DNA from 4 places in the Pseudogulbenkiania sp. MAI-1 genome. Region 3 is predicted to be linked to each of the others. Evidence: predicted binding sites of a transcription regulator. Region 3 holds the regulator's gene; each other region holds the start of a gene.
The links. Region 3 encodes FNR, which switches genes on or off when oxygen is low (the NO sensors DNR and NnrR bind a similar motif). Its sites were predicted from a motif close to TTGATNNNNATCAA; they were not measured.
Positions count from the first base shown of each region.

Region 1: a site for FNR is predicted at 2,985-2,998, ahead of PSEMAI1_RS0106575 (glycine betaine/L-proline ABC transporter ATP-binding protein). Genes of this name have one in related genera too.
Region 2: a site for FNR is predicted at 5,391-5,404, ahead of PSEMAI1_RS0104585 (M61 family metallopeptidase). Genes of this name have one in related genera too.
Region 4: a site for FNR is predicted at 4,874-4,887, ahead of PSEMAI1_RS0110525 (universal stress protein). Genes of this name have one in related genera too.

Region 1 is NZ_AZUR01000001.1:1,417,746-1,425,118, forward strand. It holds gene PSEMAI1_RS0106560 (electron transfer flavoprotein subunit beta) at 1-140, shown strand, start outside; gene PSEMAI1_RS0106565 (aromatic ring-hydroxylating dioxygenase subunit alpha) at 219-1,478, shown strand; gene PSEMAI1_RS0106570 (hybrid-cluster NAD(P)-dependent oxidoreductase) at 1,635-2,738, shown strand; gene PSEMAI1_RS0106575 (glycine betaine/L-proline ABC transporter ATP-binding protein) at 3,108-4,289, shown strand; gene PSEMAI1_RS0106580 (proline/glycine betaine ABC transporter permease) at 4,354-5,235, shown strand; gene PSEMAI1_RS0106585 (GlxA family transcriptional regulator) at 5,373-6,356, shown strand; gene PSEMAI1_RS0106590 (choline ABC transporter substrate-binding protein) at 6,567-7,373, shown strand, end outside.
Region 2 is NZ_AZUR01000001.1:993,115-1,000,487, reverse strand. It holds gene rlmF (23S rRNA (adenine(1618)-N(6))-methyltransferase RlmF) at 1-574, opposite strand, end outside; gene pepN (aminopeptidase N) at 752-3,373, opposite strand; gene PSEMAI1_RS0104585 (M61 family metallopeptidase) at 3,532-5,316, opposite strand; gene ccoN (cytochrome-c oxidase, cbb3-type subunit I) at 5,761-7,188, shown strand; gene ccoO (cytochrome-c oxidase, cbb3-type subunit II) at 7,209-7,373, shown strand, end outside.
Region 3 is NZ_AZUR01000001.1:686,836-694,208, forward strand. It holds gene PSEMAI1_RS0103125 (RNA methyltransferase) at 1-494, shown strand, start outside; gene PSEMAI1_RS0103130 (DUF1853 family protein) at 472-1,422, shown strand; gene fnr (fumarate/nitrate reduction transcriptional regulator Fnr) at 1,470-2,225, opposite strand; gene hemN (oxygen-independent coproporphyrinogen III oxidase) at 2,358-3,767, shown strand; gene PSEMAI1_RS0103145 (patatin-like phospholipase family protein) at 3,816-4,799, opposite strand; gene PSEMAI1_RS0103150 (Rrf2 family transcriptional regulator) at 4,989-5,447, opposite strand; gene hmpA (NO-inducible flavohemoprotein) at 5,505-6,722, opposite strand; gene PSEMAI1_RS0103160 (hypothetical protein) at 6,887-7,099, shown strand; gene queF (NADPH-dependent 7-cyano-7-deazaguanine reductase QueF) at 7,139-7,373, opposite strand, start outside.
Region 4 is NZ_AZUR01000001.1:2,241,473-2,248,845, reverse strand. It holds gene PSEMAI1_RS0110560 (M48 family metallopeptidase) at 1-55, opposite strand, end outside; gene orn (oligoribonuclease) at 130-675, shown strand; gene pgi (glucose-6-phosphate isomerase) at 722-2,371, shown strand; gene PSEMAI1_RS0110545 (CinA family protein) at 2,361-2,861, shown strand; gene xerC (tyrosine recombinase XerC) at 2,913-3,881, opposite strand; gene PSEMAI1_RS0110535 (hypothetical protein) at 3,967-4,386, opposite strand; gene PSEMAI1_RS0110530 (thioesterase family protein) at 4,383-4,832, opposite strand; gene PSEMAI1_RS0110525 (universal stress protein) at 4,951-5,400, shown strand; gene PSEMAI1_RS0110520 (DNA-binding transcriptional regulator) at 5,468-5,803, opposite strand; RNA gene ffs (signal recognition particle sRNA small type) at 6,048-6,146, opposite strand; gene PSEMAI1_RS0110515 (dienelactone hydrolase family protein) at 6,246-7,109, opposite strand; gene PSEMAI1_RS0110510 (hypothetical protein) at 7,280-7,373, opposite strand, start outside.

The DNA of each region.
Region 1 (7,373 bases), 730 kb from region 3:
GCGGGCACGAACGCATGCTGGGCGCGATCGCCGCCGATGACGGAAAAACGACTGGCCTGGTCGTAAAACAAGGTGATCCTGTCGAAAAAGCACAAGTTTTGCTCGACTACCTGCGCCACCATCAGCTCGTCGATTTCTGACAACAATTTGCCGCCACCCGCCCCACCCGGGGGGCGGCTTCCCAACTAGAAGCCGCGTTGTTTTGGAGAACTCTTATCATGACTAGCAGCACGATCGCGTTTCATCCGACCCTGAACCTGCGCGAACTGGTGGCCCGCCGTGTGCCGGGTTACAGCCTGGAAGCCCCGTTCTACACCTCGCCGGCGGTGTTCGATGCCGACATGGAGCACATCTTCGGCAAGCACTGGATCTATGTCGGTGTGTCGATCGACGTGCCGGAACCGGGTGACTACATGACCGTGCAGATCGGCTCGCAGCCGATCCTGATCGTGCGTGACGACGACAACGAAATCCGCGCCTTCCACAACGTCTGCCGTCACCGCGGCTCGCGTCTGTGCGCGGAAGAGAAGGGCACCGTCGGCAACCTGGTGTGCCCGTACCACCAGTGGACCTACGACCTGACCGGCAAGCTGATCTTCGCCGACCACATGCAGGAAGGCTTCGACCTGTCGCACCACAGCCTCAAGTCGGTGCACCTGCGCAACATGGCCGGCATGCTGTTCATCTGTCTGGCCGACAATCCGCCGGAAGACTTCGACGTCATGGCCGAGACCATGACCCCGTACATCGCCCCGCACAAGATCGACGACTGCAAGGTCGCAGTGCAGGTCGACATCATCGAACAAGGCAACTGGAAGCTGACGCTGGAAAACAACCGCGAATGCTACCACTGCACCGGCAACCACCCTGAACTGACCGTCTCGCTGTTCGCCTACAGCTATGGCTTCGCGCCCAAGGCCGAAACCGCCGAGGGGCTGCGTCAGTACGAGGAAATGGTGGCCGACCGTCATCAGCACTGGGAATCCTGTGGCCTGCCCTCGACTGAAGTCGAGCGCCTCTCCGACGTCACCGGCTTCCGCACCATGCGCATGCCGCTCGACCGCGCCGGCCAGTCGCAGACGCTGGATACCAAGGCGGCCTGCAAGAAGCTCCTGGCCGACTTCAAGGACGCCTCGATCGGCGGCCTGTCGTTCTGGACCCAGCCCAACTCCTGGCACCACTTCATGGCCGACCACATCGTCACCTTCAGCGTGATTCCGCTGACGGCCGACACCACGCTGGTGCGCACCAAGTGGCTGGTGCACAAGGACGCGGTGGAAGGCGTCGATTACGACGTCGAGAACCTCACCGCGGTGTGGAACGCCACCAACGACCAGGACCGCCGCCTGGTGGAAGAGTCCCATAAAGGCGCCAAGAGCTCGGCTTACCAGCCCGGTCCGTACTCGCCGTACACCGAGACGCTGGTGGAGAAATTCACCGAGTGGTACATCAACCGCCTGAGCGTCGGGCTGGAGTAAACGCATCCCCGGGCCGGCGCCGGCCGGCCCGTTTTTCTAGTCTTCAGAACCTGTTCACCCTCTGTCGCGAGCGGGCAGGGTGGGTAAAGGCAGCACCACCCCGGCCCGGGCCAGACGGCAAGACGTGAAGCAGGCTTACACAGGCAGGGCACGATCATGAATGCACCCATCCACTCCGCCATCTTCACCGAACCGGCGCCGTACTGGCAGCCCGGGGTGGACGACACGCTAGAATGCGTGGCCGTGCACGACGAAACCCACGACGTGCGTACCTTCACCTTCCGTGCCGTGCCGGCGCGCCGCTTCGCCTACCTGCCGGGCCAGTTCATCACGCTGGAGCTGGAGATCGGCGGCGAAACCGTCAACCGCTGCTACACGCTGTCGTCCACGCCGACGCGCCCCGACACGGTCACCATCACCGTCAAGCGCGTGCCCGGCGGCCAGGTGTCCAACTGGCTGCACGACAACATGCAGCCGGGGCAGCGCGTCAGCGTGCTCGGGCCGTCCGGCGAGTTCAGTTACGCCGCCGCGCCGGCCCGGCCTTACCTGTTCCTGTCGGCGGGCAGTGGCATCACCCCGCTGATGTCGATGAGCCGCGCGCTCGCCGACCTCGGCCCGCAACTCGATATCGCCTTCGTCCACAGCGCGCGCTCGCCGGCCGACCTGATCTTCCGCAACGAGCTGACGCAGATCGCGCGCATGCGCCCCGGTTTCCGCCAGGCGGCGATCGTGCAAACCCGCCATCCTGAGCCGGAATGGACCGGCCTGGAAGGATTCCTCGACCTGGCCGCGCTGGAGCGGCTGGTGCCCGACTTCCGCCAGCGTGCCGTCTACTGCTGCGGTCCGGCGCCGTACATGTCCGCCGTGCGCAAGCTATTGACCGACGCTGGCTACGACATGGCGCTGTATCACGAGGAAAGTTTCAATTTCGCCGAGCTGGCGGCGTCCTCCGTCGTCGAGGAGGCCGAGTGTCAGGCCGAGGCGGCGGGATGCGAGGGTGGTTTCGAAGTGCGCTTCGCCAAGCTGGGCGACGTCGTCACCACCGCTCCCGGTCAGACCGTGCTGGCCGCGGCGCAGAAGCAGGGGTTGCGCCTGCCGTCCTCGTGTTCGCAAGGCGTATGCGGCACCTGCAAGACCAAGCTGCTGGAAGGCAAGGTCGACATGAAGCACGGCGGAGGCATCCGCCAGCGCGAAATCGATCAGGGCTGGATCCTGCCGTGCTGCAGCATCCCGCTGACGCCGCTGGTGCTGGACAGGTAATTCTCGATGATAGTCATGTATTGCCAGGGATTGACTTGCTGATGGCATTGCCCCGGTTTTTCTGACGTTGTAGTGTTGTATTGTTGCCAGTGCACATGCACTGAAAAAGGGCTGTTCGTGGTGCACGAACAGCCCTTTTTCCTCAATGGCTTACCGTTCTGGTGCCGATATTGCCGATGTCGTTTCTGAGCATGTTCTTGTCGGCTAATCGTTGGTTTTCATAGAGCAACCCCCCTATCTTTTGCCTTGATACAGATCAATTATTACAACTGTTGAGGCGAATCAGGCCCTCTCCCTCCGTTGTGTAGGAGATGGCCGGCACGGTGTTCGCGGTGGTACATCGGCCACGCCGAGGCAAAGGAGAAAGCGATGCAGTCTGGCAAGATCGTTGTGGAGAATCTCTACAAGGTATTCGGCGACAAACCGCAGGACGCCATGCGGCTCGTTAAGGCGGGTGAGACCAAGGAAACCGTGTTTGCCAAAACCGGCCAAGTGGTCGGCGTCAACAACGTGTCGTTCTCGGTGGACGAAGGCGAGATTTTCGTGCTGATGGGTTTGTCGGGTTCAGGCAAGTCCTCGCTGATCCGTCTGATCAACCGCCTGATGGACCCGACCGACGGGCGCATCCTGCTCGACGGTCAGGATATCACCCGGCTGTCGCAGCCTGAACTGGTGGCGTTGCGCCGCCGCGACATGAGCATGGTGTTCCAGAGCTTCGCCCTGATGCCGCATCGCTCGGTGCTGGAGAACGCCGCCTTCGGCCTGGAAATCGCCGGTGTCGGCCGCAAGGAGCGCGAGGCGCGCGCGATGAAGGTGCTGGAGCAGGTCGGCCTGGCGCCGTTCGCCCGCAAGTCCCCGCACGAGCTGTCCGGCGGTATGCAGCAGCGCGTCGGCCTGGTGCGCGCGCTGGCGGTCAACCCGTCGCTGATGCTGATGGACGAAGCCTTCTCGGCGCTCGACCCGCTCAAGCGCGCCGAAATGCAGGACATCCTGCTCGACCTGCAGCGCGGCCAGCGCCGCACCATCTTCTTCGTCTCGCATGACCTGGAAGAAGCGCTGCGCATCGGCAGCCGCATCGCCATTATGGAAGGCGGCCGCCTGGTGCAGGTGGGAACGCCGCAAGAGATCATCGAGAACCCGGCCGACGACTACGTGCGCGAGTTCTTCAAGAGCGTGGATACCTCGCGCTACCTGCAGGCCAAGGACCTGATCGACCCGAGCGCCGCCGGGCTGGTGGTGAACGGCCATCCGGCCGACCACGCTTTGCTCGACAAGCACAGCTGGGTGGCCTGCGTCTCCAAGGACCACAAGCTGCTGGGTCTGGTCGGGCGCGAAACGCTGCGCAGCGAAGGCTGCATCCCGAGCGAGCGTTGCGTGCCGGTCTCGCCGGTGGCGCCGGCCTCCTGTCTGCCGGACGTGCTGCAGCGCCTGCTGGGCCAGAGCGAGCCGCTGCCGGTGGCCGATGGCGACGGTCGCTACCTCGGTGTGATCACCGCCACCAGCGTGCTCTCCAAACTGTCCGCACACCGCCTGCAAGGCGCCGTGCACTGACCGCCGTCCCGAACAAATCTTGTGGACGGCGCCCACGGCGCGTCCCTGAATGGAGCCTCCTGCCATGTCCGACTTCCTGCAACGCCTTATCAGCAATCCGCACGATTTCCTGCCCATTGGCGAATGGGTCAACCAGTTCATCCATTTCCTGCTCGACAACAACGCCGGCGCCTTCGATGCCTTCGGCCGCGGGGTCGACCTGTTCGCCGAATCGGTCGAGGTGGCGCTGTTGTCGCTGCCGCCCTGGCTGATCATGGGCTTCTTCGTCGGCCTCGGCGTGTGGCGCCTGGGCTGGCGCTTCGCCGGCTTCGTACTGGCCGCCTTCGCGCTGATCTTCGGCACCGGCTTCTGGCCGCAGACCGTGGCCACGCTGGCGCTGACCCTATCGGCCACGTTGATCAGCCTCTTGGTCGGCATTCCGACCGGCATCTGGTGTGCACGCAGCAAGCGCGTCAACACCCTTGTGCGCCCAGTGCTCGACTTCATGCAGACCATGCCGGCCTTCGTCTACCTGATCCCGGCAGCGATGTTCTTCGGCCTGGGCCGCGTGCCCGGCATTCTCGCCACCGTGGTGTTCGCTGTGCCGCCGGCGGTGCGCCTGACCAGCCTCGGCATCCGTCAGGTCAACAAGGAACAGGTTGAAGCCGGCCACGCTTTTGGCTGTACCCCGACCCAGCTCTTGTTCAAGGTGCAGCTGCCGATCGCGCTGCCGGCGATCATGGCCGGTGTCAACCAGACCATCATGATGGCGCTGTCGATGGTGATCATCGCCTCGATGGTCGGCGCGGGCGGCCTGGGTAACGACGTGCTGTCGAGCATCCAGCGCCTCGACGTCGGTCTCGGTTTCGAGAGCGGGCTCGCCGTGGTGCTGCTGGCCATCATTCTCGACCGTCTGACCGAAAGCTTCGGCCGCGGCCAGGCAGCGCGCCAGGGCCAGGCCCACTAAAGGCCGCACGCCCCGTCTGCCGGCCAAGCCGGGAGACGGGGCTGGTCCGTTTCTTGCTGTTACAAAACATAAATGATTAGCGCCCGATACGAGGCGCCCCCCTTTGTCCGCACACTCACAAATCGTAGGAGGTCACCATGAGCCCGCAACAACTCGGTTCGCTGGCGCATATCGGTTTCCTGATGTTGCCCAACTTCTCCATGATCGCCTTCACCAACGCGGTCGAGCCGCTGCGCATGGCCAACCACCTGTCGCGCAAGAAGCTCTACCGCTGGTCGGTGCTGTCCTGTGACGGCCAGCCGGTGGCCGCCAGCAACGGCCTGTCGATGGCGCCGATCACCGCGCCGGCCGATCCGTCCGAGTACGACCTCTTGATCGTCTGCGGCGGTATCCAGGTGCGCGAAGCGGTGACCGACCAGGTGTTGTCGGTGATCCGCCGTTTCGCCGCCGCCGACGTGCCGCTGGGTGCGGTCTGTACCGGCTCCTTCGCGCTGGCCAAGGCCGGCGTGCTCAACGGCTACCGCAGCAGCATCCACTGGGAAAACCTCTCGGCCATCCGCGAGGAATTCCCCAAGATCATGTTCTCCAGCGAACTGTTCGTGATCGACCGCGACCGCTTCACCTGTAGTGGCGGCACGGCGCCGCTCGACCTGATGTGCAACCTGATCCGCCACAAGGGCGGCAAGGGGCTGGCGGCGGACGTGTCGGAGCAGTTCATCGTCGATCGCATCCGCGACCAGCACGACCACCAGCACATCCCCTTGCTGGCGCGCGTCGGCACCGGTCACGAATCGCTGATCGACGCCGCGCTGGCCATGGAAATGAACATCGAGAACCCGCGCTCGCTCGACGAACTGGCTGCCGAACTGGGCGTGTCGCTGCGCCACCTCGAGCGCCTGTTCAAGCGATATTTGGGCAGCACGCCGGCGCAGTACTATCTCGACCTGCGCCTGCGCCGGGCGCGCGAGCTCTTGCTGCAGACCAATATGAGCGTGATGGAGGTCACCGTCGCCACCGGCTTCCTGTCCTCGTCGCATTTCTCCAAGTCCTACCGCAACCTGTTCGGCTATCCGCCGAGCCGCGAGCGTCAGCAGGTGCAGCTCGAAGCCGCCATCATGTGAGACGGGCGACGGGCGGCCCCGACCGAGGAATCTTCCTTGGCCGGGGCCGTCGTCCTTTGGGCGACGCCTGGCAGCAAGTCGCGGTCGCCATCAGGCAAGTTACCCGGTGCCAACATGGCAATCTGCTACCAGCCCGCAATATTTGTTGGCGGTCTGAACACGGCGCGCTGCGCCGGCAAATCCTTATAAATTGCATCGGAGAGGTGAGTCATGAAGCTGTACAAGATTGCAGGAGCGCTCGTACTGGGTGCGTTCACCACTATGGCGATGGCGAACGAGCCGGCTCAATGCCAGAAGGTGCGTTTTGCCGACGTCGGCTGGACCGATATCGCCGCCACCACCGGCATGGCCAGCGTGGTGCTGGAAGGCCTGGGCTACAAGCCGGTCACCACCATCGCTTCGGTGCCGATCACCTTTGCCGGCATCAAGAACAAGCAGATCGACGCTTTCCTCGGCTACTGGAACCCCAGCATGACCCCGATGATCGAGCCCTTCGTCAAGGCGGGTCAGATCAAGGTGCTGGACAAGCCCAACCTGGTCGGCGCCAAGTACACCCTGGCGGTGCCCGACTACGTCGCGGCCGGCGGCCTGAAGAACTTCGCCGACATCGCCAAGTTCAAGGACAAGCTGGACGGCAAGATCTACGGTATCGAGCCGGGCAACGACGGCAACAAGCTGATCGACGACATGATCAAGAAGAACCAGTTCGGGCTCACCGGGTTCAAGCTGGTCGAGTCGAGCGAAGCCGGCATGATGGCCGAAGTCGAGCGCGCCATCCGCCAGAAGAAGTGGGTGGTGTTCCTGGGCTGGGAACCGCACCCGATGAACGTCAAGTTCAAGATGAACTACCTTGCCGGCGGTGACGACGTGTTCGGCCCGAATTTCGGCGAAGCCAAGGTGTACACCGGTCTGGCGACCGACTACCAGGCCCGCTGTCCGAACGTGGCGCGCTTCCTGACCAACCTGCAGTTCACCACCGACATGGAAAACCGCGTGATGGGGCCGATCATGAACAAG
Region 2 (7,373 bases), 310 kb from region 3:
GATTGCACAGCGTCAGATCGAAATAGTCGCCCCGCTTGATCACATTACGGAATATGGTGGCCGAAGACGGCTGGCGTCGTAGCTTGACCGCCCCGGCCAGCGCCGGGTTGGCGTCGACGATGGCCTGGGCCGAGCGCAGTGCCACCGGATCGATGTCCGAACCGACGAAGCGCCAGCCGTACACCGCACGGCCGATGATCGGGTAGACACAGTTGGCGCCGACACCGACGTCGAGCACGGCGACACGCTCCGGCAGCGTGCCGCCGTTGCTGTCGGCCAACAGGTCGGCCAGATGGTGGATGTAGTCGGCCCGACCGGGAATCGGCGGACACAAATAGCCGGGCGGAATGTCCCAGTGCGCGATGCCGTAGTGGTGGGCCAGCAGCGCACGGTTGAGCATCTTCACCGCGGCGGGGTCGGCGAAGTCGATGCTGTCGTCGCCATGGGCGTTGCGCGCGACGAAACGCGCAAGGTCGGGGCAGGCGGCGATCAGGGCGGCGAAATCGTAGCGCTGGCGATGGGCATTGCGCGAATGAAGGCCGGGTTTGGGCGCCGGCGGGCGGGAAGCGGTCATGGGAGTCGGCTACGGTGGAATGGCGCGGATTGTACGAGGTTTGCCGCCATCCCGATACGGCCCGGACGCCCCACACCCCCCTCCTCGCTGGCCGACACCGGTCAGTGCAAAAAAAAACCGCACGGCCAGATCGCCGTGCGGTTTTTGCATTTCGCTCAGAGCCTGGACTCGCGTGAATCAAGCCTCCAGGTTCTTCGACACGATCTCGTACACGTCGCGCGACAACGGCAGCGCCAACAGCCGCTCCAGCTCGGCCTTCATCAGACCACGGCGCACCGGCTCGAGCTTCTTCCAGCGGTTGAACAGCTGGACCAGCCGGCTCGCCACCTGCGGGTTGAAGCCGTCGATGGCCTCCACCTGCTCGGCGAGGAAACGGTAGCCCGAGCCATCGGCGGCGTGGAAGTGCAACTGGTTGCGGCCGAAGCAGCCCAGCAGCGCGCGCGCCTTGTTGGGGTTCTTCAACGAGAAGGCCGGGTGTTCCATCGCCTCGCGCACGCGCTGCAGCGTGTCCGGCAACTGACAGCTCGCCACCAGCATGAAGTACTTGTCCATCACCAGCGCATCGTCGACCCAGCGCCGGGCGAACTCGGCGAAACACTGGTCGCGCTCGGCGCCGGCGCGGTCGCGCAGCGCCGACAAGGCGCCCATCTGGTCGGTCATGTTGTCGGCCTGCAGGCACTGCGCCTCGGCCGACTCGGCCGGCCAGACGTCGTCCAGACGGCACAGCATGGCGAGCGCGAGGTTCTTCAGCGCACGCTTGCCGGAATCCTGCGGACGGTAGCTGCGCGTCTGGTTCAAATCGTAGGCCTCGTGCCACTCGCCGCGCAGCGCCTGCGCCAGACCGTCGAGCATCGCCTCACGCACCTCGTGGATCAGCACCGGATCGGCATCGTCGACCAGTTCCAGCAGCTCGGCCTCGGTAGGTAGCGTCAGCATCAGCGCCTTGAACGCCGGATCGGCGGCATGATCCTTCAGCACCGCGCGGAACGCGGCCACCAGCGTTTCGGACGGCGCCCCCTGACGCCCGCCTTGGCATTCGGCGATCTGCTGGCGCAGCAGACGCTGCCCCAGCGTCTGGCCGGCTTCCCAACGGCAGAACGGGTCGCTGTCATGCGCCATCAGGAAGGCCAGCTCGTCGTCGCGCCAGGCGAAGTCGAGCCGCACCGGCGCCGAAAAGCCGCGCAGCAGCGACGGCACCGGTTCGACCGGCACGTCGACGAACACGAAGCGCTGCTCGGCCAACTTCACATCCAGCACGCGCGAAGTGCCCTGCGGCTCGCTCTCGCCCTCCAACTGCAGCGGCAGGTCGGCGCCGTCCTCCCCCAACAGGCCCAGCGCCAGCGGGATATGGAACGGCAGTTTGTCGGGCTGCCCCGGCGTGGGCGGGCAGCTTTGCTTCACCGTCAGCGTGTAGGTCCGCTCGGCCGGGCTGTACTGGCCGCTCACGCTCAACAGCGGCGTGCCGGCCTGGCTGTACCACAGAGAAAACTGCGTCAGGTCCACGCCGTTGGCGTCGGCCATGGCGGCGCGGAAGTCGTCGCAGGTGACGGCCTGCCCGTCGTGGCGCTTGAAGTACAGCTCCATGCCCTTCCTGAAGCCGTCGCGGCCCAGCAGGGTCTGGTACATGCGTACCACCTCGGCGCCCTTCTCGTACACCGTCATGGTGTAGAAGTTGTTCATCTCGATATACGACTCGGGACGGATCGGGTGCGCGGTCGGGCCGGCGTCTTCCGGGAACTGCAGCGCGCGCAGTTGCTTCACGTCGCTGATGCGGCACACCGCCCGGCTCGACATGTCGGACGAGAACTCCTGGTCGCGGAATACCGTCAGCCCTTCCTTCAGCGACAGCTGGAACCAGTCGCGGCAGGTGACGCGGTTGCCGGTCCAGTTATGGAAGTACTCGTGGCCGATCACGCCTTCCACGTTGTGGAAGTCGTCGTCGGTGGCGTTTTCCTGGCGCGCCAGCACGTACTTGGTGTTGAAGATGTTGAGGCCCTTGTTCTCCATCGCCCCCATGTTGAAGTCGCCGACCGCCACGATCATGTAAATGTCGAGATCGTACTCCAGCCCGAAGCGCTCCTCGTCCCATTTCATCGCGCGCTTCAGCGACTCCATGGCGTGCGCCACCTTGTCCTGGTCGGCAGGCTCGGTCCACACCTCCAGCGTCACCTGGCGCCCGCCCGGGGTGGTGTGACTGTCGCGCCGCACCGCCAGCCGCCCCGCCACCAGGGCGAACAAATAGGCCGGCTTGCGGTAGGGGTCGACCCAGCGCACCCAATGGCGCTTCTTGTCGACCATGCCCTCGCCCACCTTGTTGCCGTTGGACAAGAGCACCGGGTACTTCTGCTTGTCGGCGACGATGGTGGTGGTGAACTTGGACATCACGTCCGGGCGGTCGAGGTAATAGGTGATCTTGCGGAACCCTTCCGGCTCGCACTGGGTGAACAGGTTGCCGTTGGAGGCGTAGAGCCCCATCAGGCTGGTATTGGCGGCCGGATCGAGCTCGGTCTCGATCTCCAGGATGAAGCTGTCCGGCACGTCGGGAATCACCAGCTGCTCGCCATCCAGGCGGTAGCGCCCTTCGGCCAGCCTTTCGCCGTCGAGCACCACTGCCATCAGCCTGGCGCTGCCGTCGAGCCGCAGCTCATTGTCGTCATGGCCGCTATGGCGCCGCACGAGCAGGCGCGAATAGACGCGCGTCACCTCGTCGAAGATGTCGAACTTCAGATCCACGCGGTCGAGATTGAACGCGGGAGCCTGGTAATCTTTCAGGTATTTCACTTCGGGTTGCTGGGCCATGTCTTCACCTAATCAAGGGCCGTTTCAGATGACCCCGCCTTGCTGCTGCTCGCTGGCGTGGTCGGCCAGCCGCGCAGACACCGCTGCGGCGGGATAGCGCCGCAACGACAATTCGGCCCGGCGATGGCGGGCCTGGCGGAATCGATATTTCCGTGTTTTTAGTGTTTGAGCCAGCGCGCGCCGGCAGGTTGCAGCACTAATCGGCAGGTATCGGCCGGTGCCGCCTGCAGCCGCACGTTGAATGTCATCAGTTCGTCACGGCGGAAGGCGTGGAGTTTCACCGTCTCGCCCGGCTGAAAGCGCGCCAGCGCCTTGTCGAGATCGCTTGCCTTCAGGCGGTCGATGGCCACCACTACGTCGCCACCGGAGAGTCCGGCCTGCTGGGCCGCGCCGCCGTCCAGCACGTGAGTCAGGCGGATGCCCAACGGATCGGCGGCGCTGCGCACGCCCAACACCGGCCGCGCCGATTTGCCCGCCAGTGTTTCCACCACGCCGCCGCGGTCGTTCGGGCCGTCTGCCGGCTCCAGCGCCATCTGCACCCCCTGCGTGGCGAGCAATTCCACCAGCGGCAGATCGGCGGTGGAACGCAGCGCCAGATCGAAGAACACGCGCAGGTCGACACCGGTACTCCGCTCCGCGATGCGCTCCCACTCGTCCTCGGCCAAGCCCTGGCCGTCGGCCAGCCACTTCTGCCACAGCGCGCGCATCACGTCGTCGAGCGACTTGGCGTCACCGGTCTCGCGCCGGATCAGCAGGTCCAGCGCCAGCGCCGCCAGCGCGCCCTTGGTGTAGTAGCTGACCAGGCTGTTGGGGCTGTTCTCATCCTGACGATAATACTTGGTCCAGGCGTTGAAGCTGGACTCCTCCAACGTCTGCTTGAGCCGCCCCGCACCGCGCTCGACCCCGCTGATGGTCTCGGCCAACAGGCCCAGGTAGCGCTTCTCGTCGATCAGGCCGCAGCGTACCAGAGTCAGGTCGTCGTAATACGAGGTCACGCCTTCGAACGCCCACAACAGGCGGGTATGGTTCTCCCGGCTCAGGTCGTAGGGAGAGAAGGCGGCAGGCTTGAGGCGCTTGACGTTCCAGCTATGGAAGTATTCGTGGCTGATCAGCCCCAACAGGCGCAGGTAGCCGTCGCCGATGTCCTTATCGCCCGCCTGTGGCAGGTCGTCGCGGTTGGCCACCAGGGCGGTCGAGGCGCGGTGCTCCAGCCCGCCGTAGATGTCCTTACCGACGAACAGCAGGAACACGTAGCGCTCGAACGGGGCGGGCCGGCCGAACAGCTCGATCTGCCATTCGCAGATCTTCTTCACGTCGCGCGCCAGGCGCTTGAGATCGGCGCGGAAGCGGCCGGCGACGACGAACTCGTGCGGCACGCCGCAGGCCTTGAAGCTCACCCGCTCGAAGCACCCCATCTCCACCGGGTGGTCGATCAGCTCGTCGTAATCGGCGGCGCGGTACACCCCGAAGCCGGTCTTCTTCTTGACCTCGAGCGCCGGCAGGCTGGTGGCGAGCTGCCAGTTGGCGAACTCCTTGCCCTCGGGCGGCAGGATGGCCACCTCGCAAGGGCTACTTTGGTAGCCTTCCGCCATTAGGAACACGCTGGTACCGTTGAAGAAGCCGCGCTCGCCGTCGAGGTACGCCCCGCGCACCGACAGGTCGAAGCCGTAAACCTGGTAGCGCAGGGTGAGAGGCCCCTTCACCGGCGCCGCCTGCCAGCTGTGCTTGTCCAGCTGGGTCAGCACCACCGTCTTACCGGCGGACTCGGCCTGCAAGGTCACGATCTGGCGCGCGAATTCGCGGATCAGGTAGCTGCCGGGAATCCAGGCCGGCAAGCGCACGATCTGCCCTTCCCGCGCCGGACGCTCCACCGTCATGACCACCTCGAACAGATGGGCCTCGGGCGAGAGAGGGAGTATCTGGTAGCGGACGGGCACGGTCATGGCGAATTACCTGTCATGGCGAAAAGCGCCGATTCTAGCACCGCGCCGCGCGGAATGCTGCCCGGCAAGGCGAGTTGATCCAAATCAAAGGGCCCTTGCCCCATGACAATATAATCCGGAAGAGTCGCAGCAACGGGCGGGGGCAACCCGGGAGGTAAACAGCAGGGCCACAGACAGGACGAGACGGCCCGAAACCACAAGCCACGGCTGGTCCGGCTGATGCAATTGTTTTAGAATGGCGAGTTAAATAAATGGGGGAACAGCGTCTGTTGCCGCCACTGCGCGCAGCGCCGCGTCCCGGGCAACGATCATGCCCTTGATTTATCTCAAGTTCGGAATTTCAACGGCGGGAAGCCCCTTTCCACATGGGGACGGAAAGCTGGGCTTCAAGTCGATACGGTTTGTAAAAAAGTTCTGAGTTAGCAACCTTGGAGAAAATCTTAAATGGAATCGCAATCCACTTATAACTATAAGGTGGTGCGCCAGTTTGCCATCATGACCGTCGTTTGGGGCATTGTTGGCATGCTGATGGGCGTCGTCATCGCCGCCCAGCTGGTGTGGCCGGAGCTCAATTTTGGGCCCTACTTCCACTTCGGCCGCCTGCGCCCGCTGCATACCAACGCCGTGATCTTCGCCTTCGGCGGCTGCGGCCTGTTCGCCACGTCCTACTACGTGGTGCAACGCACCTGTAACGTCCGACTGATCTCGGACAAGCTGGCCGCCTTCACCTTCTGGGGCTGGCAGCTGGTGATCCTGGCCGCGGCCATCACTCTGCCCCTGGGCATCACCTCCGGCAAGGAATACGCCGAACTCGAATGGCCGATCGACATCCTGATCACCCTGGTCTGGGTCGCCTACGCCGTCGTGTTCTTCGGCACCATCGCCATCCGCAAGGTCAAGCACATCTATGTGGCCAACTGGTTCTACGGCGCCTTCATCCTGGCCGTGGCCCTGCTGCACATCGTCAACAACCTGGAAGTGCCGGTCACCCTGTGGAAGTCCTACTCGGTCTACGCCGGCGCCGTGGACGCCATGGTGCAATGGTGGTACGGCCATAACGCCGTGGGCTTCTTCCTGACCGCCGCCTTCCTTGGCATGATGTACTACTTCGTGCCGAAACAGGCCGGCCGTCCGGTTTACTCCTACCGCCTGTCCGTGGTGCACTTCTGGGCGCTGATCTTCACCTACATGTGGGCCGGCCCGCACCACCTGCACTACACCGCCCTGCCCGACTGGACCCAGTCGCTCGGCATGGTGTTCTCGCTGATCCTGTTCGCGCCGTCCTGGGGCGGCATGATCAACGGCATCATGACCCTGTCCGGCGCCTGGCACAAACTGCGCACCGATCCGATCCTGAAGTTCCTGGTGGTGTCGCTGTCGTTCTACGGCATGTCCACCTTCGAAGGCCCGATGATGGCCATCAAGACCGTGAACGCCCTGTCGCACTACACCGACTGGACCGTCGGCCACGTGCACTCCGGCGCCCTGGGCTGGGTCGGTTTCATCACCATCGGCTCGATGTACTACCTGCTGCCGCGCCTGTTCGGCCGTGAAGAGATGCACAGCGTCAAGCTGATCGAGGCCCATTTCTGGCTCTCCACTGTCGGCGTGGTGCTGTACATCGCCGCACTGTGGATTTCCGGCGTGATGCAAGGCCTGATGTGGCGTGCGCTGAACCCGGACGGCACCCTGACCTACGCCTTCGCCGAAGTCGTCAAGGCCACCTACCCGTACCACTTCGTCCGTTTCCTGGGTGGCGCCCTGTACCTGATTGGCATGCTGGTCATGGCTTACAACACCTTCCGTACCGTCACCGCCGGTCGCGCCGTCGACGCCAAGATCCCGGCCGTCACCGCCTCGGCACACGCTTAAGCGGAAAGGGTAAGAAGAACATGGAAAAGATTCAGAAACTGATCGAAGAGCGCGTCGGCTACCTGATCGTGCTGACCCTGCTGGTCATCAGCGTGGCCATGCTGGTGGAAATCGTGCCGCTGATGTACCAGAAATCCACCACCGAGCCGGTGGCCGGCGTCAAGCCCTACACCGCGCTGCAGCTG
Region 3 (7,373 bases):
GGCGTGAGCTGACCACGCCGCTGTCGACGCCGCGCGAGACCACGCCCGAGCTGGTGGCGCGCGCACGCGACGGCGAGCAGGTGGCGCTGGTGTTCGGCAACGAGACCTTCGGCCTGTCGATCGACGAAGTCGAGCTGTGCAACCGGCTGGTGACTATCCCCGGCAACCCCGAGTACTTCTCGCTCAACCTGGCGATGGCGGTACAGGTGATGACCTACGAACTGTTCAGCCACACCGGCGTCGGCGTCGACTACCTGCGCGCTGACGCTGAGAGCGCCACGCGCGACGAGGTGGAAGGCTTCTGCGGCCACCTCGACCAGACCCTGGCCGACATCGGCTACTACGAGCGGCGCAACGGCGAGCGCCTGATGCGCCGCCTGCGCACGCTGTTCAACCGCGCCAACCTGCTGCGCGAAGAAGTCGACATCCTGCGCGGCTTCCTCAAGCAGGTGCAGCGCGTGGCCCATCGCGATGACGGCCGGCGCGAGCAGTAGCACCTTCTACCTGCCCTACGCGCACCCGGCGGTGCGCGATCTGGCTTTTCTATTGACGGCGCCGGCGCCCTGGCTCACCGGTGCCGACATCCTGCCCGAGCGCCTGCTGGGCGATGCCGGCCCGGCGCTGTTGGCCGAACTCGATCACGATCCCCGTTCCCTGGTGGACTGGCTTTCCGCCCGTCCGACCACCCGTCTCGGCCGCTATGCCGAAAACCTGCTGGCGTTCTGGTTCCAGCACGTGCCGCACATCGAGTGCGTGGCGGCCAACCTGCAGGTGCAGAACGGCCAACTGCGCACCATCGGCGAATTCGACTTCCTGCTGCGCATCGACGGCGAACCGTGGCACCTCGAAACCGCCAGCAAGTTCTACCTGATGCTGGGCGAGGGGCGCCATACCCTGGTCGGCCCCAGCCTGCGCGACGCCTGGGCGCTGAAGGCCGCCAAGCTGCAGGACCAGCTCGCCCTGTCGCGCCACGAAGCGGCACAGCCGCTGCTGCCGGACGGTTTCGCCGGCTGCCGTGCCGGTGCGCGCCTGGCGGGCTGGCTGTTCTACCCGCATGCGGTCTTGCTGGAGCCGCCGCTGGCGCCGGACCCGCTGACCGGCTGGGCGCGGCCGCTGCTGGCGCCGTGGCCGCGGCGCTCGCTGGAGTCGCGCTGGGTGTGGCTGCCGCGGCTGCGCTGGCTGGCACCGGCGCGGGTGGAGGAGGCGGAAACGCTGGAGGAAGACACGCTGCGCCGCCATCTGGCGGCGGCGGAAGCGCCGCAACTGGTGGCCGAGGTGCTGCCGCTGGCGAACGGCGGCTGGGAAGAGGTGGCGCGCGGCTTCGTCTGCCCACCCTCCTGGCCGCCGCCGGCGCGGCTGGCCGAACTGCTCGACGCGGTGCACGAACTCGCCCTCGGCAAGCCGGTGAACGGCGCGCTCTGACCGCCCCGGCGGCCTGACGCCGCCGAAATCGGCGATTCAGGGAGGGCTCAGTGGCCCGGAGTGGGATGGGCGTTGGCGCAGCCGGCGACCAGCTGCTTGAGCTGCTCGGGCTGCAGCAGCTGGATGTGCTTGTGGTCCACCGAGAGCCAGCCCTGCTGCTGGAACTTGGACAGCGTGCGGCTGACCGTCTCCAGCTTGAGCCCGAGGAAGCTGCCGATCTCCTCGCGGCTCATGCGCAGGATGAAATCGTTGGCCGCGAAGCCGCGCACCGTCAGACGCTGCGACAGGTTGAGCAGGAAGGCGGCGAGCCGCTCCTCGGCCTTCATATTGCCCAGCAGCATCATCACGTTGTGGTCACGCACGATCTCGCGGCTCATCAGCCGGTAGAAATGGTGCTGCAGCGAGGGAATCTCCAGCGCCAGGTTCTGCATGCGGTTGAACGGCAGTTCGCACACCTCGCTGTCCTCCAGCGCGATGGCGTTGCAGCCGTGCACGTTGGCCGAAATGCCGTCCAGGCCCATCAGTTCGCCCGACATGTGAAAGCCGGTGACCTGTTCGCGTCCGTCCTGGCTGGAGATGCAGGTCTTGAAGAAGCCGGTGCGCACCGCGTACAGCGACTTGAAGCCTTCGCCGTTGCGGAACAGCGCCTCGCCGCGCTTCAGGCGCCGGCTCTGACGGATCACCGCATCCAGTCGCGTCATTTCCTCGCGGTTCAGTCCCAAGGGCAGGCACAGTTCGCGCAGCGTGCAGTTGGAGCAGGAGACCTTGAGCGCTTGCAGGGGAACAACAGTCGAGTCAGTCATGCGGGATTCTGCTTGTGTTAAGTAAGCCTTGATGTTGATCAAAGCGTTGGGCCTTGATATCGGTCAAAGCGTTTGCGGGTGGTTTGTCGCAAATTTACCAGCCCACCACTGGTTTTTCCATCGCGAGACATCATGAACGCCACCCACCACCCGTTTTCACCGACGCGCTGCGAATTCGACCGCGCCCTGATCGCCCGTCTGGACGGCGCCGGCCCGCGCTACACCTCGTACCCGACCGCCGACCGCTTCACCGACGACTTCACCGCCAAGGACTACCGTCACTGGCTGCAGCAGCGCCGCATCGGCGCCAACAGCGGGCCGGTGTCGCTGTACGTGCACCTGCCGTTCTGCAACACCGTCTGCTACTACTGCGGCTGCAACAAGATCATCACCAAGGACAAGAGCCGCGCCGACCGCTACCTCGATTACCTCGAGAAGGAGGTCAACCTGGTGGCCGACGTGCTGGGCCAGCGCGAGAAAGTCATCCAGCTGCACTTCGGCGGCGGCACCCCGACCTTCCTGTCGGACGAACAGCTGGAGCGGCTGATGGGAATACTCCGAACCCGCTTCGAATTCTTGGCGGAGGGAGAATATTCCATAGAGATAGATCCGCGCAAGGTCACGCGCGAAACCGTGCTGCATCTCGCCCGCCTCGGCTTCAACCGCATGAGCGTCGGGGTGCAGGATTTCGAGCCGCGCGTGCAGCAGGCGGTCAACCGCATCCAGAGCGAGGAAGAGACGCGGGTGGTGATCGACGCCGCGCGCGAGGCCGGCTTCCGCTCGGTCAGCGTCGACCTGATCTACGGCCTGCCGCTGCAGACGCAGGCCTCGGTGGCCGAAACGGTCGACAAGGTCATCGCCATGGGGCCGGACCGCATCGCGCTCTACAACTACGCCCACCTGCCGACCGTGTTCATGCCGCAGCGGCGCATCAACGAGGCCGATCTGCCGCTGCCGCCGGTCAAGCTCGACATCCTGCAGCACTCGGTGGAGCAACTGTCCGCCGCCGGCTACGTGTTCATCGGCATGGACCACTTCGCCAAGCCCGAGGACGACCTTACCGTGGCCTTGCGCCAGGGCCGCCTGCAGCGCAACTTCCAGGGCTACTCGACGCACGCCGACTGCGACATGATCGGCTTCGGCGTGTCGTCGATCGGCAAGGTCGGCCCCTGTTACAGCCAGAACGAGAAGGATCTCGAAGGCTACTACGCCGCGCTCGACGAGAACCGCCTGCCGGTGCTGCGCGGCATGGTGCTGGACGGCGACGACATCCTGCGCCGCTCCATCATCCAGGCGCTGATGTGCCGCTTCGCGCTGTCGGTGGAGGCCATCGAGCAGGTGCACGGCATCGTCTTCGCCGACTATTTCGCCGCCGAGATGCCGGCCATCCGCGAGTTCCAGCAGCAGGGCCTGCTGACCTTCGACGGCGACTTCCTGATGGTTGAGCCCAAGGGACGCTTCCTGATCCGCAACATCGCCATGGCCTTCGACCGCCACCTGCGCGAGCGCCAGACGAAGGCGCGCTACTCGCGCACCATCTGAGCGGGGCGCGACTCCGGGGGCGGGCTCTTGCCGCCCCTGTGCCGTGCCTCAGTGGATGCGCCGCAACAGCCGCATCGTGCTTTTCTGTCCCACCGCCTCCCCATGGTCCTCCAGCCAGGCCTGGGCACGCTCGCGTCCGGCGGCGAACAGCTCCTGCACCAGACCGTGATGCGGCGTGAGCTTGCTCAGGCTGTCGAGCTGGCCGGTGGTGGCGTCCGCATCGATATGGTGCAGGCGCAGCCGGCGCAGGTGCCGCTCCAGCCGGCCCAGGCTCAGCAGGCTCTTGTCGGCCTCGCGCTTGGCGATGGCCAGCCCCTGCAGCTCGGTGTGCAGCGACGAGCCGAAGCTGATGTCGTTGAGGCGGCGGTCGACGTGGCCCGCGCTGTCGGGCGTCTCCTCCCAGCGCTGCGGCACCAGCGTCACCAGCACGATGTCGCTGGCTTGGCCCTGGTAGGCGAGCGGGAACAGCGGCGGATTGGCGGTCAGCCCGCCGTCCCAGTAGGCCTCGCCGTCGATATGGACAGTGTGGTGCAGTTGCGGCAGGCAGGCGGAAGCGAGCAGATGCTCGGTGCTCAGCTCATGGGTGTGGAACAGCTTGAGGCGGCCGCTGTTGACGTGGGTCGCGGCGATGAACAGCTGGATACGGCTGCTGCGCAGCCGGGTGAAATCGATGCTGGCGTCGATCAGCTCGCGCAGCGGGTTGTAGTCGAACGGGTTGAGCTGGTCCGAGGTGAGGACGCGCGACAGGAACAGCAAGCCATGCAGCGCGGCGGGTGGGGTGTGGGCCGCCGGCCAGGGATAGAGCGCCGAGAGCTGGTGCCAGAACCGGCTCAGCGCCTCGCGCGCGCCGTCGTAGCCGTCTTGCATGAAGCCGTGCGTCAAGAGCGCCGCGTTCAGGGCACCGGCGCTGGCGCCGCTCAGCGCCGTGGGACGGAAGCGCCGCGTTTCCAGCAGCCGGTCCAGCACGCCCCAGGTGAAGGCGCCGTGCGCGCCGCCGCCTTGCAGGGCCAATGCGATGTCAGTGGTTTTCATCTGTGCTCCCTTTCTCGAAGAGGCCGACCGATACAGCCTAGGTCGGCTCTGTTGCGGGGATGTGTTGCCGCGACGCTGCGGCAGGAGGAGGGCCGTGCGGCCCGGTGGGCGGTGTGGCGATATCGCGCACCGCAGATGCTTTTCAGGACAAGCAAACTTCCGGCCAGCGGCCGGCAGACGCTGGGGCGGTCAGGGGGCGTCCGATGCCAGCGGGCGCGGCCGGCGGTGCAGTCGGATGATGGCCTCGCCGGTCGGTTCGGCCACGGCGGAGGCCAGCGTGAACTGGTTGAGCGCCTCGAAGAAGGCGGTGAGCCCGACGTCGAGTGCGGACTTGAGCTGGCAGCCGCTGCGCAGCGCACAGGGCGGTTCGGCGCAGTCGATCAGATCGCTCATGCCCTCCAGCGTGCGGATGACGTCGCCCAGCCGGTAGTGATCGGCCGGGCGCGCCAAGGCCAGCCCGCCGCCCTTGCCGCGGGTGGTGACCAGCCAGCCCTGCTGCGCCATGAAGTGCACCACCTTGACCAGGTGGTGGCGCGACACGGCGAAACGCTCGGCGATTTCCGGTATGGTCACCGGGGTGCCGCGCTCGCGGTGGGTCAGGTACATCAATACCCGGAGGCCGAGGTCGGTAAAGCGGGTCAACTGCATGATCGGTTCTGTCTGGCGTGATGCGGGCAGGATACCCCTCCCGCCCGCGCTTCACAATCAGCCGGCCACGGTGTGCGAGCCGAACACTTCGTAATGGATGCGTCCGGCCTCGACCCCCTCGCCCAGCAGCCAGTCGCGCTGCGCCAGCATGAAGGGCAGCGGACCGCACAGGTAGTAGTCGGCCTCCGGCAGCAGTACCTGGTCGCGGACGGCGGACAGATCGACGCGGCCCTGCAGGTCGTAGTCCTCGCCCTGCTTGTCGCCGGCCTTCACTTCCTCATAGAACACCACCTTGCTGACGTTGTCGCATTCGGCGGCGATCTGGCGGACGTGGCGCTTCATGGCGTGTACCGCGCCGTTGCGGCAGCCATGGACGAAGGCGATGCGGCGCGGGCTGCCGCTCAGCACCAGGTGGTTGAGCATGGAAATCATCGGCGTCAGGCCGACGCCGCCGCTGACCAGCACCACCGGGGTGTCGCGCTCCTCGTGCAGGAAGAAGTCGCCACACGGCGGGGCCAGTTCCAGCTGGTCGCCCTCGTGCACGGTGTCGTGCAGCAGGTTGGAAACGCGGCCGGCCGGGGTGGTTCCGTTGCCGGCTTCGCGCTTGACCGAAATGCGCAGGTAGTCGCGGCCCGGCGCATCCGACAGGCTGTACTGGCGCGGCTGTTGCACGCCCCATTCCTCCACGAAGCGCTTGACGGTGATGTACTGGCCGGGGCGGAAGCCGGGCACCGCGCCCTTGTCGGAGGGATAAAGATAGAACGAGGTGATCTCGTCGCTTTCCTTGACCTTGCGTCCGACCGTGAAGCTGCGCTGGCCCGACCAGCCGCCACGGCTCAGCGTGGTGTCGGTGTAGATCTGCTGCTCGGCGTCGATGAGCAGGTCGGCCAGTTGGCCATAGGCCAGCTTCCACGCCTCGATCAGCTCGTCGCTCGCGGCCTCGCCCAGCACCTCGCGGATCGACGACAGCAGGTGATGGCCGACGATGGGGTAGTGCTCGGCGCGGATGCCCACGCTGACGTGCTTGTGGGCGATGCGCGCCAGCACCGGGGCCAGCACCGAAGGATCGTCGATGTGCTCGGCGTAGCCCAGCACCGCGAGCGCCAGTGCCTGCTGCTGTTGGCCGGCGTCCTGCTTGGCCTGGTTGAAGATGTGCTTCAGCTCGGGGTTGTGGCTGAACATGCGGCGGTAGAAATGGCTGGTGAGGGCGACGCCGTGTTCGCGCAGAACCGGGACGGTGGCTTTGACGAGTTCGCGATGCTGGCTGCTGAGCATGTGTGGTCCTTTGAAGTTGTTTAAAAAATACATCTTATTGATCGCTGGTATATCAGCGCTTGCTGATGCTGGACGTGTTGCGTTTAAAGATGTATCAATAGTACATGTTTAAATCCGGTGCTGTCACCTGCCGCGTGCCGCACCGTGTCGGAAAGGTGTGAATCATGCGACAGAGAATCGAACGTGCCGCCGTCCTCGTCATGCTGGTGTCCCTGCTGGTGTTCGGGCTGGGGGTTTATGCCGCGTACTTCCGCGAACAGGACGTCGCCATGCCGCTCCTGATCGCGGCGCACCTGTCGCTGACGATCGCGGCCGGCTTGTTTAAGGTGGGGGCGGTGGTGCTGATGGCCTGCCGCAAGGCGCGGCTGGCGCTGTGAGAGGGCGGCCGACGTGGCGTCGGTCCGCCTGTGGAGGTATTACTGGCGCGCGGTGCGCACGTTCTCCGGCGCCGGCTCGCCGCTGTTGCTGCGGAAGGGGTTGATGTCGAGCCCGCCGCGCCGGGTGTAGCGCGCGTACACCGTCAGTGCCGTCGGTTTGCAGGCACGCAGCACGTCGACGAAGATGCGCTCCACGCACTGCTCGTGGAACTCGTTGTGCTGGCGGAAGCCGATCAGGTAGCGCAGCAGGCTCTCACGCTCGATCTTCGGCCCG
Region 4 (7,373 bases), 1.6 Mb from region 3:
GCGCCAGGGAGGCGCCGAGGGCGAGCAGGAAGGCGTAGGTAAAGGCGTCTGTCATGAGAAAAAGTGCGCGGTGTTTGCCGGATGTGCGGCAATCGCGGAAAATACGATCGTTTAGAAAGATGGATCAGTATGGCACAAGATCAAAACAACCTCATCTGGGTCGACATGGAAATGACCGGCCTGAATCCCGATAGCGACCGCATCATCGAGATCGCCGCGGTCGTCACCGACAGCCAGCTCAACGTGCTGGCCGAGTCGCCGGTGCTGGCGATTCACCAGCCGGACAGCGTGCTGGATGGCATGGACGAGTGGAACAAATCGACACACGCCCGATCCGGGTTGATCGAGCGGGTCAAGGCCTCTACCCTGAGCGAGGTCGATGCCGAGGAACTGATGCTGGCGTTCCTGCAGGAATACGTTCCGGCCAAGACCTCGCCGATGTGCGGCAACTCGATTTGCCAGGACCGCCGCTTCATGGCGCGCGGCATGCCGCGGCTCGAGGTGTTCTTCCATTACCGCAACCTGGACGTTTCCACGCTGAAGGAACTGTGCAAGCGCTGGAAGCCCGAGGTGGCGCGCGGCGTGGTGAAGAAAGGCCGTCACCAGGCGCTGGCCGACATCCTCGAATCGATCGAGGAATTGAAATACTACCGCGAACATTTCATCAAGCTCTGAGCCTTGCCGGCCCGCTCTGAGCGGGCCGTTTCCACTGGATTTTCCGATGCTGGATTACCGCCGTCACGACATCAACAGTTCCCCGGTCTGGGCCAAGCTGCATCAGCACCAGCGCGCCACGCGCCACATGCATATGCGCGAGCTGTTCCAGCTGGACCCGCAACGTTTCGGGCGTTTTTCGCTGGAAGTGGACGGTCTGCTGCTGGATTACTCCAAGAACCGCATGACCGAGCGCACCTTCGAACTGCTGTTCGAGCTGGCCGAAGCGGTGAACCTGCGGGGCTGGATGGAGTCGATGCGCCGCGGCGAACGCATCAATGTCAGCGAGGATCGCGCGGTGCTGCACACGGCGCTGCGACTACCCGCGGACGCCTCGCTGGAGGTGGGTGGGGTGGACGTGGTGCCGCAGGTGCATGCGGTGCTGCAGCGTTTGCGCCGCTTCAGCGAGCGGGTGCGTTCCGGCGAATGGCGCGGCTACACCGGTTTGCCGGTGAAGGACGTGGTCAACCTGGGAATCGGCGGCTCCGACCTGGGGCCACTGGTGGTGGCCGAGGCGTTGGGGCCATATGCCCATCCCGACCTGACGGTGCACTTCGTCTCCAACGTCGATGGGCAGCATATCGCCCGCACGCTGGAGAAACTCGATCCGCGCACCACGCTGTTCATCGTGGCCTCGAAGTCGTTCACCACACTGGAAACCCTGCTCAACGCCCGGGCGGCGCGGCAGTGGTTCCTGCAGTCGGCAACGGAGGCGGATATCGCGCGTCATTTCGTCGCGGTGTCGACCAACGGTGAAGCCGTCGCGGCATTCGGCATCGATCCGGAGAACATGTTCGGCTTCTGGGACTGGGTCGGCGGGCGCTATTCGGTCTGGTCAGCCATCGGTCTGCCGGTGATGCTGGCGGTGGGCTTCGAGCGTTTCGCCGAGTTCCTGGCCGGCGGTCATGCGATGGACCAGCACTTTTTCAACGCGCCGTTCGAGCGCAACATGCCGGTGATCCTGGCGCTGATCGGTGTCTGGTACAACACCTTCTACGGCGCGCATACTCACGCCATCATGCCCTACGACCACGGCCTGCGCCGTTTGCCGGCGCATATCCAGCAGCTGGACATGGAGTCCAACGGCAAGCGGGTGGGACGCTATGGCGAGCGGCTGGATTTCGAGACCGGCCCGGTGATCTGGGGCGAGGAGGGGGTGAACAGCCAGCACGCCTTCTTCCAGTTGTTGCACCAGGGGACCCGTCTGGTGCCGTGCGACTTCATCGTCCCGATGAACAGCCACTACCGGGTCGACCAGCAGCATGCCGTGCTGGTGGCCAACTGCCTGGCGCAGACCGAGGCGCTGATGCGCGGCAAGGCCGAGGCCGAGGTGATGGCGGAACTGTCCGATCTGTCGGGCGACCGCCTCGACATGCTGCTGCCACAGAAGCTGTTCCCCGGCAATCAGCCGTCCAACACGCTGGCCATCGACAAGCTGACGCCGCACGCGCTGGGCATGCTGATGGCCTTGTACGAGCACAAGGTGTTCGTGCAGGGGGTGATCTGGGGGATCAATTCTTTCGACCAATGGGGCGTGGAGTATGGCAAGCAGCTGGCGCGGCGCATCCTGCCGGAGCTGTCGTCCGACGGCGAACTGAGGCACGACAGTTCCACCAACGGCCTGATCGCCCACTTCCGGAGTCGTCATGAGCACTGAGTTCGAACTGGCTCGCCAACTGGGTGAGCGCCTGCTGGCGCGCGGCGAAAGCGTGACGCTGGCCGAGTCCTGCACGGCTGGGCGCATCGCCGGCGCCATTACCGATATTGCCGGCAGCTCAGCCTGGTTCGGCTACGGCTTCGTGACCTACAGCAACGACGCCAAGCAGCAGTTGCTCGGCGTCAGGGCCGAGACCCTGGACGCAGACGGGGCGGTGAGCGAACGCACCGTGCGGGAAATGGCCGATGGGGCTCTGCAGCGTTCCGGCGCCGACTGGGCGCTGGCCGTGTCGGGCATCGCCGGACCGACGGGCGGTTCCGCCGCCAAGCCGGTGGGAATGGTGTGGTTCGCCTTGGCGAGTCGCCACGGTGCGGCCGAGGCGTTCGTCTGCCATTTTACCGGCGACCGGCTGGCGGTGCGCCGGCAGGCGGTGGAAACGGCGTTGTCGCGGCTGATACAGGCGATCGATCGGCAATCTCTGACGGCATGAGCCTGTGCTCGAGCTGCCTCTTCACGTGAACGCCGGTTTTTCCGGCGTTTTTCATGCCTCCTCGTCGCTGCATGGGCCCTTTGCTTTTCCCTGCCGGGCGCGCGGGTGGGCTGCGTCGTAGACCTTGGCCAGGTGCTGGAAGTCGAGGCTGGTGTAGATCTGCGTGGTGGACAGGTTGGCGTGGCCGAGCAGTTCCTGCACGGCGCGCAGGTCGCCGGACGATTGCAGCAGGTGGCTGGCGAAGGAGTGGCGCAGCATGTGCGGATGCACGTGGCGATCGCTGCCGTGCCGTAGGGCCCACTGCTCCAGGCGCTTCTCTACCTGGCGCCCGGACAGGCGGCGCCCGCTCTTGCCGGTGAAGACGGCGCGCTCGCCGGGGGCGGCGGGGCGGATGGCCAGCCACTCTTCCAGTGCTGCTCTGGCCTGGCGTCCGATCGGCAGGATGCGGGTCTTGCTGCCCTTGCCGTGCGCAGTGAGCAGGCCTTCCGCCAGGTCGAGGTCGTCCAGATCGAGGCCGGTGAGCTCCGACAGGCGCAGGCCGGAGGAGTAGAGCAGCTCGAACATGGCCTTGTCACGCAGAGCCAGTTCGTCTTCGGGATCGGCCGGCGCATCGAGCAGGGCGTTGGCGGCATCGACCGGCAGGGCCTTGGGGAGTGTTTTGGGCTTTTTCGGTGGGCGAATACCCTGGCAGGGGTTTGCCACGGTCTGTTTCTTCTCGATCAGCCAGTCGAAAAATCCCCGCCAGGCGGACAGCATGCGCGCCAGGCTACGACCGACCAGGCCCTTGGCGTGGAGTCGGGCCACGGCGAGACGGATATGCTGCGCCGTAAGTGCGGCAGGAGCCGGCCCGGGTTGCAAGGCGGCCAGGGCCTGCAGGTCGCGGCGATAGGCGCTGCGCGTATGCGGGCTCTTGCCGGCCAGTTGCAGTGCCAGATCGTAAGCGGCAATCTGCTGTTCCCAGGCTTGGGCGGCAACCGGTCCTTCCGGTGGGGTGGGGCGGTCCTCGGGGTATGTGGACATGGCAAAGAGTCTTGGTGGCGGGCAGGGCAGCAAAAAGCCGCCCGGTTGTCGGAGGGGCGGCTGCGTGGATGCTCGTGGGGAGAGGCTACTGCCTGACGAATTCGTTCTCGATATCCTCGAGGGTGATCGCCCATGAGTCCATCATGTAGCGCAGCAGGGCCATTTCCGGGTCGCTGATCTGGCCGTCGGACTTGGTGACGTCGATGGCCAGGGCGCAGGCCAGAATGCGCCGGCTGCGGTCGGTGACATCCGCCAGCAAGTCGTCGATGCGTTCCTTGTCGATGAGATGGATGGTGCCATCCTGTTCATCGGCCTCGTCCGAGATGTCGTCACAATAGCTGATCAGCACATCCATGAATTGCTTGCGGGTGAGTCCCAGAACATCGTAGACGTTCAGTTCCTCGAGCGCTTCGATTTCATGGTGATCCATTTCGCCATCGGTGACCAGGAACATGGCCAGCAATCGGGCTATGGCTTCGGAACTGTTGGGCGGGTAAGGTCTCATGATGCCACTACTCCTTGTTGTTCTCGCAGAAAGCGCGTCACAAACACCCCAGGCATGGGCGCGATCTTCCGTTTGTCGTAATCGAAGAAGACGATCCCGGTTTTCAATCTTGCCACTTCATGCCCGGTCTTACCATGGCTTGCCTGATAAATCAGGTCGAAACCGTATTTGTTGGGGTCGGCAAAGCCTAGCTGGAAATGCAAGGTTTCGCCATGAAAAACCTCTGCCTTGTAGACGATGGCGGCATCGGTCATGATGATGCCGTGGCCCTCCACGTCGAGCTCGCTATATCCGTGAGTCTTGAAGAACCGAAGGCGGGCCTCGTGAGCCAGCCGTAGTAGGGCATCGTTGGCGAGATGTCCCCCGTAATTGATATCACCTATCCTGATATCGAGGAGAGTTTCGAAAACGAATGCCTCTGGCAAGGGGATCTCGATGCGGGCCATGGTCGGTTCCGGATCAAATACGGAAGAGTCTACTCACGTCCTTAACCTGCATCAACAAGGGAACGTGCCGGTTTTGATACATTGCGGTCGGTAGGACATTGTCAACAAGGAGCGTGTCATGTACCAGCGAATCTACGTACCGGTGGATGATAGTGAAACTTCCAACCTGGCCTTGGCTGAGGCTTGCAAGCTTGCAAAAGAAGTCGGCGCCAAGGTGTGTCTCGCCCATGTCGTCGACCTGGCCCAGTTTGGTTGGGGGGGGACCGAGTTCCTCGATGCATCGGAGTTGCAGGCTTCGATCAAGCAGGCCGGTGAGAAGGTGTTGTCCCAGGCCGAGTCCAGGGCACAGACCTTGGGCGTACAGGCAGAAGGAAAGATTCTGGAAAGCTGGGGCGACAAGATTGCCTCGGTGCTGATCGAGGACCTGCAGAATTGGCAGGCGGATCTGGTCGTCATGGGGACGCATGGCTGGAGCGGCCTGATGCATCTCTTGATGGGCAGTGTGGCCGAAGGCGTTCTGAAGCAAGTCGACGTTCCGGTGCTTCTGGTGCGTAACGCCGGCGATTGATGCACCCGGCCCGGGCCCGGCGCTGGCCCCTCCTCGGTGCGGGACACCGGGGAGGGGCGGCTGGCTATCAGCCGGTAACCGATTCCGACGACGAGGAGGTGGAGCCTTCCGTCGCGTCCAGCTTGGCACGTACCGCCTTGCGCAGACTCTTGTACAGGTCCGGGTGGGTCTCTTTGAGGTATTCGACGATTTCGAAGTCCTCGCGGCGTACCCGGGTCAGATCCACTTGCTCGACATGAACGAGACGCAGCAGTTCGCGTACCGGTTTGGGCATGTTGCGGCCGCTTTCATAGCGGGAACCGCCCGATTGGGTGACGCCGATGCGGCTCCAGAATTCCTGCTGGTTCAGGCCAAGTTTGCGCCGGATCTCGCGGGGATTGGTGATTTTCTCAAACAGTTTCATGGTAAGCCTCGTAAAATTGGTAACCGGTCTTGATAAGTGTTTTTATTGGGTGCTGCTATATAAAAAATAGCAGAAAAAATCCATTAGGAATATTAGAGTGCGCAAAAAAATTTAGTTCCCGTGTTCCCTGTTGGAATATCGCGCATTCCTTATGTTGCAAGCCGACAGAACCGGTTGCCTGGGCGACGGGAACAGCTGATCGTCCGGCTGGACTGCTGGTCTTTGCAAAGCAAAAAGAGGGAGGGGTGGCGAGCCCGACCCCCGGCACTTGCACTGAATAACTGTGGCTGCTTCCTTCCGGACCTGACCAGGTTCGCTATTGTGCAATGCGGGGAGGCCCGCCATTGAAGGTTAAAAATTATATCCCTTTAACATGGGTTTGACAAGTGCTTATTTCGGGAATGCAGCTATTCTGCGCTCCGGCATGAAACGGGTGGCAGGATCATGGTTTGACACCATGCTCAGCAAACCAGTTCAGCATCTTGCTCCAGCCGTCACGGGCGGCCTCGGCGTTGTAGCTGGGGCGGTAGTCGGCATTGAAGCCGTGCTCGGCATTCGGGTATAGGACGATGCGCGAAGGGCTGCCGGCCTTGGCGAGCCGGTTTTGCATGTCCTTGACGGTGTCGACAGGGATGCCCTTGTCGAGTCCTCCGTACAGGCCTAGTACAGGGGCCTGCAACTGATCCGCGAGGTCCAGTGGGTGCTTGGGGGTCATGTCGCTGCTGGCGGCCGTCAGCCGGCCGTACCATGCCGCGCCGGCCTTGATCGACTGCGAGTGCGCGGCGTACAGCCACACGATGCGTCCGCCCCAGCAGAAGCCGGTAATGGCTGCGCGCTTGGCATCTCCGCCGTTGCTGCCCGCCCAGGCCAGCGTGGCGTCGAGATCCTGCATGACCTGTTTGTCCGGGACCTTGCTGACAAGCTTGGCGATGAGTTCTTCCGTGGTGGTGTACTGACGCGGGTTTCCCTGGCGGAAATAGAGTTCGGGAGCAATGGCAAGGTAGCCTGCCTTGGCGAGCCGCCGGCACAGATCCTGGATGTGCTCGTGCACGCCGAAGATTTCCTGAACGACCAGAACGACAGGCAAAGCCCCCTTGGGGGTGGCCGGCCGGGCCATGTAAGCGGGGAGGGTGCCGTCTTTCACCGGTACGCCGACAGGGCCTGTGGTCAGGCCGGCGCTGTCGGTGACGATGGTGCCGGCCATGACGGGCTGAACGGCGAGCGCAAAGCCCGCGCCTATCGCCAGTTGCAAGAAATGGCGGCGTTCGTCGTCGGCGTCGGGGGTGGGGAATTGGGTCGGGAGCATGGTGCGATTCTCCGGCTGGGTGGTGAAAGCATGCTAGATCAAATCCGTAGGGTCGACCAGGGAACGCTGCAGGGCCTGTTCCCAGTGTTCGTCAGGCGGGCGCAGTTCATTCGCCATCCTCGGGAGGGCAGGGCATGGGCGTGCATGTCTTCCCGGACAGTGACGGACGCTTAGGGGGCGGTGACGGCTGCCGAGGCGGCGTCGAGTGGCAAAAACTGCAGCAGGGGCGCGCCCACCAGAACCTGGCCGTAGTTGATGGCGGCG